DNA from 2 places in the Cohnella boryungensis genome. Region 1 is predicted to be linked to the other one. Evidence: riboswitches for the same ligand, from Rfam matches in the RefSeq annotation. Region 1 holds a riboswitch; the other holds the start of a gene.
The links. A riboswitch is a leader RNA that binds a small molecule or an ion and turns the genes downstream of it on or off. The one in region 1 is predicted to bind cobalamin.
Positions count from the first base shown of each region.

Region 2: another riboswitch for cobalamin. It lies ahead of cobJ (precorrin-3B C(17)-methyltransferase); the one in region 1 lies ahead of ACFO1S_RS00200 (ABC transporter substrate-binding protein).

Region 1 covers NZ_JBHSED010000001.1:54,459-58,668, forward strand. Annotated here, with positions in the region: gene ACFO1S_RS00190 (nicotinate phosphoribosyltransferase) at 1-124, shown strand, start outside; gene ACFO1S_RS00195 (DegV family protein) at 260-1,102, shown strand; cobalamin riboswitch at 1,233-1,419, shown strand; gene ACFO1S_RS00200 (ABC transporter substrate-binding protein) at 1,606-2,625, shown strand; gene ACFO1S_RS00205 (FecCD family ABC transporter permease) at 2,628-3,686, shown strand; gene ACFO1S_RS00210 (heme ABC transporter ATP-binding protein) at 3,683-4,210, shown strand, end outside.
Region 2 covers NZ_JBHSED010000038.1:23,701-27,910, reverse strand. Annotated here, with positions in the region: gene ACFO1S_RS18105 (MFS transporter) at 1-860, shown strand, start outside; gene ACFO1S_RS18100 ((2Fe-2S) ferredoxin domain-containing protein) at 898-1,254, shown strand; cobalamin riboswitch at 1,354-1,571, shown strand; gene cobJ (precorrin-3B C(17)-methyltransferase) at 1,814-3,607, shown strand; gene ACFO1S_RS18090 (sirohydrochlorin chelatase) at 3,682-4,210, shown strand, end outside.

The DNA.
Region 1 (4,210 bases):
CGAGCAGCAGCTGACCCAGTTCTGGCCCGAGCATCTGCGCAAGCTGAATCCGGAGCAATATCGCGTGAATTTCAGTCCGGCCTTCCTCGAACTGAAGGACAGGCTCATTCGCCAGCATATATAAAAATTCAGTCGCTGAGGGGAGCGAGGGCCGGGGGCCCCGCTTCTCTGAGCGGCGTTTGCGGTCGTGCTGCCGGGAATGGTAGACTACTAGAATAGCGAGTCTTACATCCTTAGAATCGGAAAGCAGGAAAACCCGTTGAGCAGGATCAAAGTGGTGACGGATTCGACCGTCGACTTGTCGGATGAGATATTACGAGAGTACGGCGTGGAGATCGTCCCGTTGTCTTTATGCATCGATAATCAGGTTTATCTAGACAGGGTGGACATTACGCCCACGGAATTTATCGATATGATGCAGGCGGCCAAGGAGCTTCCCAGAAGCTCGCAGCCGTCCGCAGGCGCTTTTCTGGAGGTGTATGACCGCCTTGGAAGCGACGGAAGCGAGGTTCTGTCCATCCATATGACCGGAGAGATGAGCGGCACGGTGAGGTCTGCGGAGATGGCCGCCGGGATGACGGATACGAAGGTTACCGTTGTCGATTCGAGGTACATCACGAAAGCTTTAGGCTTCCAGGTGCTGGAGGCGGCCGCGATGGCGAAGGCGGGCAAGAGCATGGCTGAAATCATCGCGAGATTGGAGCAAATCCGCAAGAACACGCAGCTGTTCGTCGTCGTGGAATCGCTGGACAACCTGGTCAAGGGCGGTCGGATCGGCAAGGGCAGAGCGTGGATCGGCTCATTGCTGAAAATCAAAATCATCGCTTCCCTCGACGGGGGAGAATACACGCCCGTTGCTAAGGTGCGCACCCGCGCGCAGATTGTCGACTATCTGGCCAAGGCATTCGCGGAGGACATCAAAGGCAAGGCGATCAAAGGCGTAGGGCTCGTCCACGCCGCCGGCTACGAGCTGGCGGACAAGCTGAAGGACGCGGTCCGGGCGCTCACCGGGTACGACGACTTCGACATCGAGCATACGACGCCGATCATCAGCACGCATACAGGCGTCGGCGCGATCGGATTTACGTATTACAGCGAGTGAGTCGCCGTCTACAGTCCGCTTCAGACAGGATCAGCCCCTGCGCCGAGCGGAGTGCGGTGACGGAAACTGTTGCAATACCCGGCCCCGAGGGCTATAATTCCAAGTGATTGGCAGCTTGCGGCAATTGAATAGACTTCTAATATCTTAAGGTGCCTTGACGCTTGCGGGCGTGAAGGTTAAAAGGGAAGCCGGTGCAAGTCCGGCACGGTCCCGCCACTGTGAAATAGGGATCGCCTCGCGCCCCGTCCGTCGGGACAGGGCGCGAGGCGCATCGTCAGCCTATCAGTCAGGATACCTGCCTTGGGATGCAGCAGACGAACTCCTTCGCGGATAAGGATACGGCTCAATCGGGAATGCTTCGGTTTCGATTCGAAGGCATGCTTTTTCCTGTCAGCCAACCCTCTCTCCGACGAACGCGGAGAGAGGGTTTCTCGTATCGGTCGTTCAATCGGTCAAGCTCCTCTCAAGAAGAAATCAGTAATGCAGAGGAGAGATGGATCGTTATGAAAAATACACGTCTATGGAGCAGAATAGGGGCTTGGGCGCTCGTTGCGCTGCTCGCGCTCGGCCTCGCGGCCTGCGGCGGCAACAACAATGCGGCTACGCCAAGCGCCAGCCCTTCCGCGCCGGCGGCGACTCAGGCTTCGCCGAGCGCCTCGCCGTCCGCGTCCGGCGCCGCGGAGGAATCGCCCGCGCCAGAGAAAACCGTCTATCCCCTGACGCTGAAGGACAGCACCGGCACCGACGTCGTGTTCGAGCAAGCGCCGGAGAGAATCGTGGCCATCGCTCCGAGCGAGACGGAAACGCTGTTCGCGATCGGCGCAGGAGCCAAGGTTGTCGGCGTCGACAATTACAGCGATTACCCCGAGGAAGCGAAGGCCATCGAGAAGGTTGGCGATCTGAAGACGAATACGGAGGCGCTGCTGGCTGCTAAGCCCGATGTGGTGTTCGCCAACGGCGGCATACAATCCCAGGTAGTCGAGGAGCTGCGCAAGCTGAACGTGAAGGTGTTCGCCAGCGATCCGAAGACGCTGGAGCAAGTGATGGAGAAGATCGAGACGGTCGGACAGATTCTGGACCTTCAGTCCGGCGCGGCCGAAGTCACCGCCACGATGCGCGAGGAGCTCAAGCAAGTAACTGACGCCCTTCAAGGCGTAACCCCGAAGAAGGTGTACATGGAGTTCTCCCCGGGCTGGACGGTCGGCAGCGGCGAATATATGGACGAGGTGCTTACGCTCGCGGGCGGAGACAACATCTCGAAGGAGAAGTCCGGCTGGTTCGAAGTCGATCCGGAGGCGGTCATTAAAGCCAACCCGGCAGTCATTATTTATGCGAGCAACGATGAGTTCGATCTTGGCATTCTGAAGGCGATTCAGGAGCGTCCGGGTTTCGACCGCATCGATGCGATGAAGAACAAGCAGCTGTTCCCGGTGGACGACAACTCGATCAGCCGGGTCGGTCCGCGTCTGACCAAAGTACTGCATGAAATGGCGAAAGCGATCCATCCCGATAAGGTGAAATAAGGATGCGCGGCAAATTAACGATGTATATGGGAGGAGCCTTAGCGCTCCTCCTTTGTTCGATTATCGTGAGTCTTTCCCTTGGCGGAGCGAACGTACCCATCGGCAAAGTATGGAACATCCTGCTTCATCAGGTGCCTTACGCCGATACGCTGTTCAATCTGCATCCGGCCACGGATGGCATAGACGACCCGGACGAGACGATTATTACGAAGGTGCGCTTGTCCCGGGTCGTGCTTGCCGTTCTGGTAGGCGCGGCGCTGGCGCTGGCGGGCGCCGGATTTCAAGCGGTGCTGCGCAATCCGCTTGCGGACCCGTATACGCTGGGGGTGGCGACAGGCTCCTCGGTCGGGGCGGCCTTCGTCATTCTGTTCGGTCTGCAGATGTGGATCGGACAATTGACCATACCGGCCGTGTCGTTCGCGACGGGGCTGATTACGCTGTTTCTCGTTCTGCGGCTGGCTTATCATAAGGGCAGGATGGAACTGGAGACGCTGATTCTTTCCGGGGTCGTGATTCAAGCCTTTTTCGGCTCGTTGGTTTCCTTCATGGTCTCCCTCTCCAATAACGTCGTCAACGAAATCGTCTACTGGCTCATGGGCAGCCTTTCCATGCGGGGCTGGAATTATTCGCTTATCGTACTTCCTTACATGCTGCTCGGCGCAGTCGTGCTGATTGCAATGAGCCGCGAATTGAATCTGTTCGCCTTGGGCGAGCGTCAAGCGATGCATCTGGGAGTCAACGTACAGAGGACGAAGCTGATCGTGCTTGTCGTCTCGACGCTGATGACCGCTGCGGCCGTCTCCGTCTCCGGCGTAATCGGGTTTGTCGGGCTGGTCGTTCCGCATCTCGTGCGGTTGGTGACGGGCCCGGACAACCGGATCGTCATCCCGGTATCCGCCGTAGTCGGGGGCATCTACGTGCTGGCTTCGGATACGATTGCCCGAATGGCGCTTAACCCGAAGGAAATTCCGCTGGGCGTCGTGACCGCGTTTATCGGCGCGCCCTTTTTCGCCTATTTGTTATGGAAAAGAAAAACGAGAGGCGGGGAGGCAAGGACATGATCGAAGCGCGGCGGTTAAGCTATCGAATCGGGGGAAGAGAGGTATTGCGCCAGATCGATCTTCGGGTGGAGGCCGGCGATTTCTTCGGCATCATCGGTCCGAACGGAAGCGGCAAGTCGACCCTGCTCAAGCTGCTGTCCGGAATCGAGTCTCCCGCATCCGGCGAGGTGCTGCTGGAAGGCAAAGCGATCCGCGAGTACAGCCGCAAGGAAACGGCGCGACGGATTGCGGTGCTGCAGCAGGAGGCGCTGCCGGCCGTGGGCTATACGGTTCGGGAAGTTGTCGAGATGGGGCGATTCCCCTACCAGCGCTGGCTTGGCGGAGAGGCAAGCGACCCTGAGCCCGTCATTCGCAGAGTGATGGAGCAGTTGGAGCTGCAAGGGCTGGCGTCTCGGCTGGTCGGCGAGCTGAGCGGAGGCGAACGCCAGCGGGTCGCGCTCGCCAAGACGATGGTGCAGGAGCCTCGCGTGCTGATGCTGGACGAGCCTACGACCTACCTGGATATCGGGTTCCAGGTACAGATG
Region 2 (4,210 bases), on a different contig from region 1:
GCATTTTCACGAAAAACACCGGCGCGATGATGAACCTGTCCCATTTTTTCTACGGGCTAAGCTCGGCGATCGCCCCGATCGTCGCTTCTTCCATGATGGGCTGGAGCCTGTTCGGAGGCGAGTTGGGCTGGCGGGGGATGTATCTCATCATGCTGTCCTTGTCCCTGCTGCCGATCATTCCGTCGCTAAAGGCCCGTTTTCCGGGAGACGGCGAGACGAGCGCGGAACGGATGACCTTAAAAAGCTTCTCCCGCGATCCAGCCGCATGGCTCATCGTCGCGGTGCTCTCGTTCGGCGTCGTGTCGGAATTGGCGGTCGGAGGGTGGCTCGTCAACTATTTGGAGAAGGCCTACGGCTGGTCGACAGATGCGGCTTCCGGGATGCTGTCCGTGTTTTTCGTTTTTTTCATGGCGGCGCGCCTGCTGCTTGGTCCCCTGACGGATAAGATCGGCTACACGTTATCGGTCATGCTGCTATCGGCTTTCTCCGGAATATGCAGCTTCGCAGCTATTGCGGTCGGCGAGCAAGGAGCGATTCTGTTCGCTATCGCAGGCATCGGCATCGCTCCGATCTATCCGACGGTGATGGCGATCCTGGCGAAGCGCTATTCGCGCGGCACCGATACGGCAATTACGTTTACTGTTACTCTGATGGGCGTTGCCAGCGTGATCGGGAATTTGCTGATCGGCGTCACTATCGATGAAGTCCAGAAGCTGTTCGGAAGCGATAAGGGGGCCGAGGAAAGCCTGAGAATCGGCTTGCAGGCCGGATACGGGTTTATCGCGCTGCTGGCGCTGCTCTGTTCTGCAAGCTGCTTGATCTTATTTTGCTATCTGCGCAAGAGAAACGAGTTAGTGTGAGCCTATCGTTCATAAGCTGTAGAAGGAGGCGATTCAATTGGTGACCTGGAACTTGCAAGGGATGAGGTCTCATCTGCTGATCTGTAACGGGGGAAGCTGCCTGAAACGGGAGGGGGACGAGGTGACGCTGGCGATCCGCGAGGAAATCGCCAAGCTAGGAGCCGATCGGCTGATCCATACGACGAGAACCCGCTGCAACGGCCGCTGCGAGGATGCATGCGTCGTGATCGCATATCCCGAGGGCTCGTGGTATAAGGGCATTACGCCTGAAACGGGCAGGCAGCTGGTGAGAAAAATGCTGACCGGAGAGAGGCTGGAGGAGAAGCTGGTGTACGCCTTCGAGCCGACGGCCGCCGCAACCGGCAATTCGGTGGAGGGCAGGGACAAGCCTTAAGCGGGCCGGATTGGATGGGCAGCATGCTCGGCGGGTTCCGCAAACCTCCGCTCTGCTAGACAATCGCAGCCGGACAATGTTAAGATGACCGTGACAATCGAATACGGAGATGAATGAGGTGCTGCTTGGCCAAGGCTCAAGCGGCTTAAATGGGAAGCCGGTGAGAAGCCGGCACGGACCCGCCACTGTAAGGAACGCCGTCCCCAGGGAAGGCGCATTCCCGTCAGGCAAGCCACTGGATACGCGTGAAGCGCTCCGGGAAGGCAGACGAGAATGACGTTCCAAGTCAGGAAACCAGCCTGGTTCCATACACTTTTGACCTACGAGGATTTAGGGAAGTGTTAGGACGGACTTGCCTGACGAGGCGGCGTTATCGAAAACCCGGTTTTCGATGGCTCTTCGACTCGCTCCAGGTTTGCGCGCTGACAAGCGTTTCTAACACGGCTATCGTGTGGGGGACGTTTTTTTTGATGTTTTTTTCGGGGTTAGGCGGCGGGGCGGAAAGCGATCCGGCAATTCACGAAAACAAGAGGCGACAAATGGAAAGGATGTGCGGACGATGGCGGGGAAGCTGCTGATTATCGGATTCGGTCCCGGAAGCTTCGAGCATATTACGAAGCGGGCCAGGGAGGCGCTGCAGGAAAGCGATGTCGTCATTGGCTACAACACCTATGTAGATTTGATTCGAGGTTTGCTGACCCATCAGGAAATCGTTCGCACGGGCATGACCGAGGAGGTCAGCCGCGCGCAGGAGGCGGTTCGCCAGGCGGAGGCCGGCAAGAAGGTCGCCGTAATTTCCAGCGGCGACGCCGGCGTATACGGAATGGCCGGACTGGTCTACGAGGTGCTGATGGAGAAGGGCTGGCGGCGCTCGGACGGCGTGGAGGTCGAGATTATTCCGGGCATATCGGCGATCAACTCCTCGGCTTCGCTGCTGGGCGCTCCGATCATGCACGATGCGTGCACCATCAGCCTGAGCGATCATCTCACTCCGTGGGCGCTGATCGAACGACGGGTAGAAGCGGCGGGGCAAGCGGACTTCGTTATTGCGCTCTATAATCCCCGCAGCGGCCGAAGAACGCGCCAGATCGTGGAGACGCAGCGGATATTGCTGAAATATCGTTCGCCGGAGACCCCTGTAGGCATTGTTAAAAGCGCCTATCGGGAAAGGGAGCATGTCGTGCTGACGAATCTGCGCGATATGCTGGATCACGATATCGGCATGCTGACAACGGTCATCATCGGAAACTCCTCTACGGTAGTCTACGATGGACTTATGATTACGCCGCGGGGCTACCAGCGCAAATATACGCTTGGCGCGGACGTGCAGCCGCTCAAGCCGCATCAGCGCTTGCGCGAAGAAGCGGAGCCGTGGGCGCTGCGCCAGCCCTCCGAGCCCGAGGCTTGGGACGAGGAGGATGAGTACGAGGAGCCGACACTGGAGAAGACAGCTGCGCTGGCGCCGAGATTGACTCTCATGGAAAAGCCGGGCGCAGAGGCAGAACGGGCCGCCGCACCCGCAGAATCGGGCGGCGCTGCCGGGAAATCGTCCGGGCAGCCGTCCTACGGAGGCGCGCCTGTCGTCGGATCGCTTGCGCTGGCGATGGAAGCGCTGGAGCTGGTCGATCGCTCGCGGGGAATATCCCGGATTACGCCGGACCCGGCGGAGCAGAGCGCGCCCAGAGCGGGGATCGTATACCGACAGCAAGAGATTTTCGAATTCGCGGTGAGCACCGGCGTCGCGGACAAGAAGTTCAGCGCCAGGCAGCTGCTCGCACTAGCCGACATCATCGGGGAGAAGGGGACGATGGACTATACGCCGCATCACCAATTGATCGTGCGCGTCCCGACCTCGGAGCCCGACGCGATTACATCCCGGCTCCGCGGCGAGGGCTTCATGCTCTCTCCTATCGGAGATGTACTGCAGGTGAAGGCTTGCGATTTCTGCGAGGGAGAGAAGGGAGAATCGATCCCTTACGCAGAGGAGCTGCAAGACAAGATAGGGGGCATGAAGCTGCCCAAAGAATTGAAGATCGGCTTTAACGGCTGCGGAATGGCTTGCTACGGTGCGGTGCAAGAAGATATCGGCATCGTCTACCGCAGGGGCAAATTCGATTTGTTCCTGGGAGGCAAGACAATCGGGCGCAACGTCCATCCGGCGCAGCCTGTCGCGGAAGGCATCGAGCCGGGCGAGCTGGTGGAGCTGATCGAGCGGATTATCGCGAGGTACAGAGACGGCGGTCACCCGAATGAACGCTTTCATAAGTTTTTCAAGCGGGTGAAGGAGATCGAGGGCTATCGGCATCAGGAGGTGCCGGTGTTCCAGATCGAGAACGCTATTTGCGGCGACTAGCATAGGGGAAGAAGACTTCGTATCCAGAGACTACAAGATAGAGAAAATGAGTTTGATAGAGGAGGCAGAATCACGTGGATGCCCTATTATTCGTAGGCCATGGCAGCAAGGACGAGGCAGGCAACAACGAAGTGCGGGAAATGGTCAGAATGCTGGCGGGGGCGCTGCCGACAGAGATCGTCGAGACTTGTTTTCTCGAATTCGTATCGCCGACGATGGCGCAAGGGATGGCGACCTGCGTAGCGAAAGGAGCGACGCGCGTTGCGGTCGTGCCGATTACGCTATTCTCGGCCGGTCATGCCAAAATACATATCCCTGCCGCAATCGACGAGGCGAGGCTCCGTCATCCGAATGTCGAGTTTATTTACAGCCGTCCGATCGGAGTTCACGAGCAAGTGTTGAAAATATTGAGCTCCCGGCTGCAAAGCGTAGACTCTCTTGAGCCGATAGACGGCGAACAGCATAACGAGGATACGGCGATACTGATCGTTGGGAGAGGCAGCAGCGATGCCGACGCGAACAGCGATCTATTCAAAATCTCGCGATTATTTTGGGAGAAGACGAAGTTCAAATGGGTGGAGACGGCGTTCATCGGCGTGACTG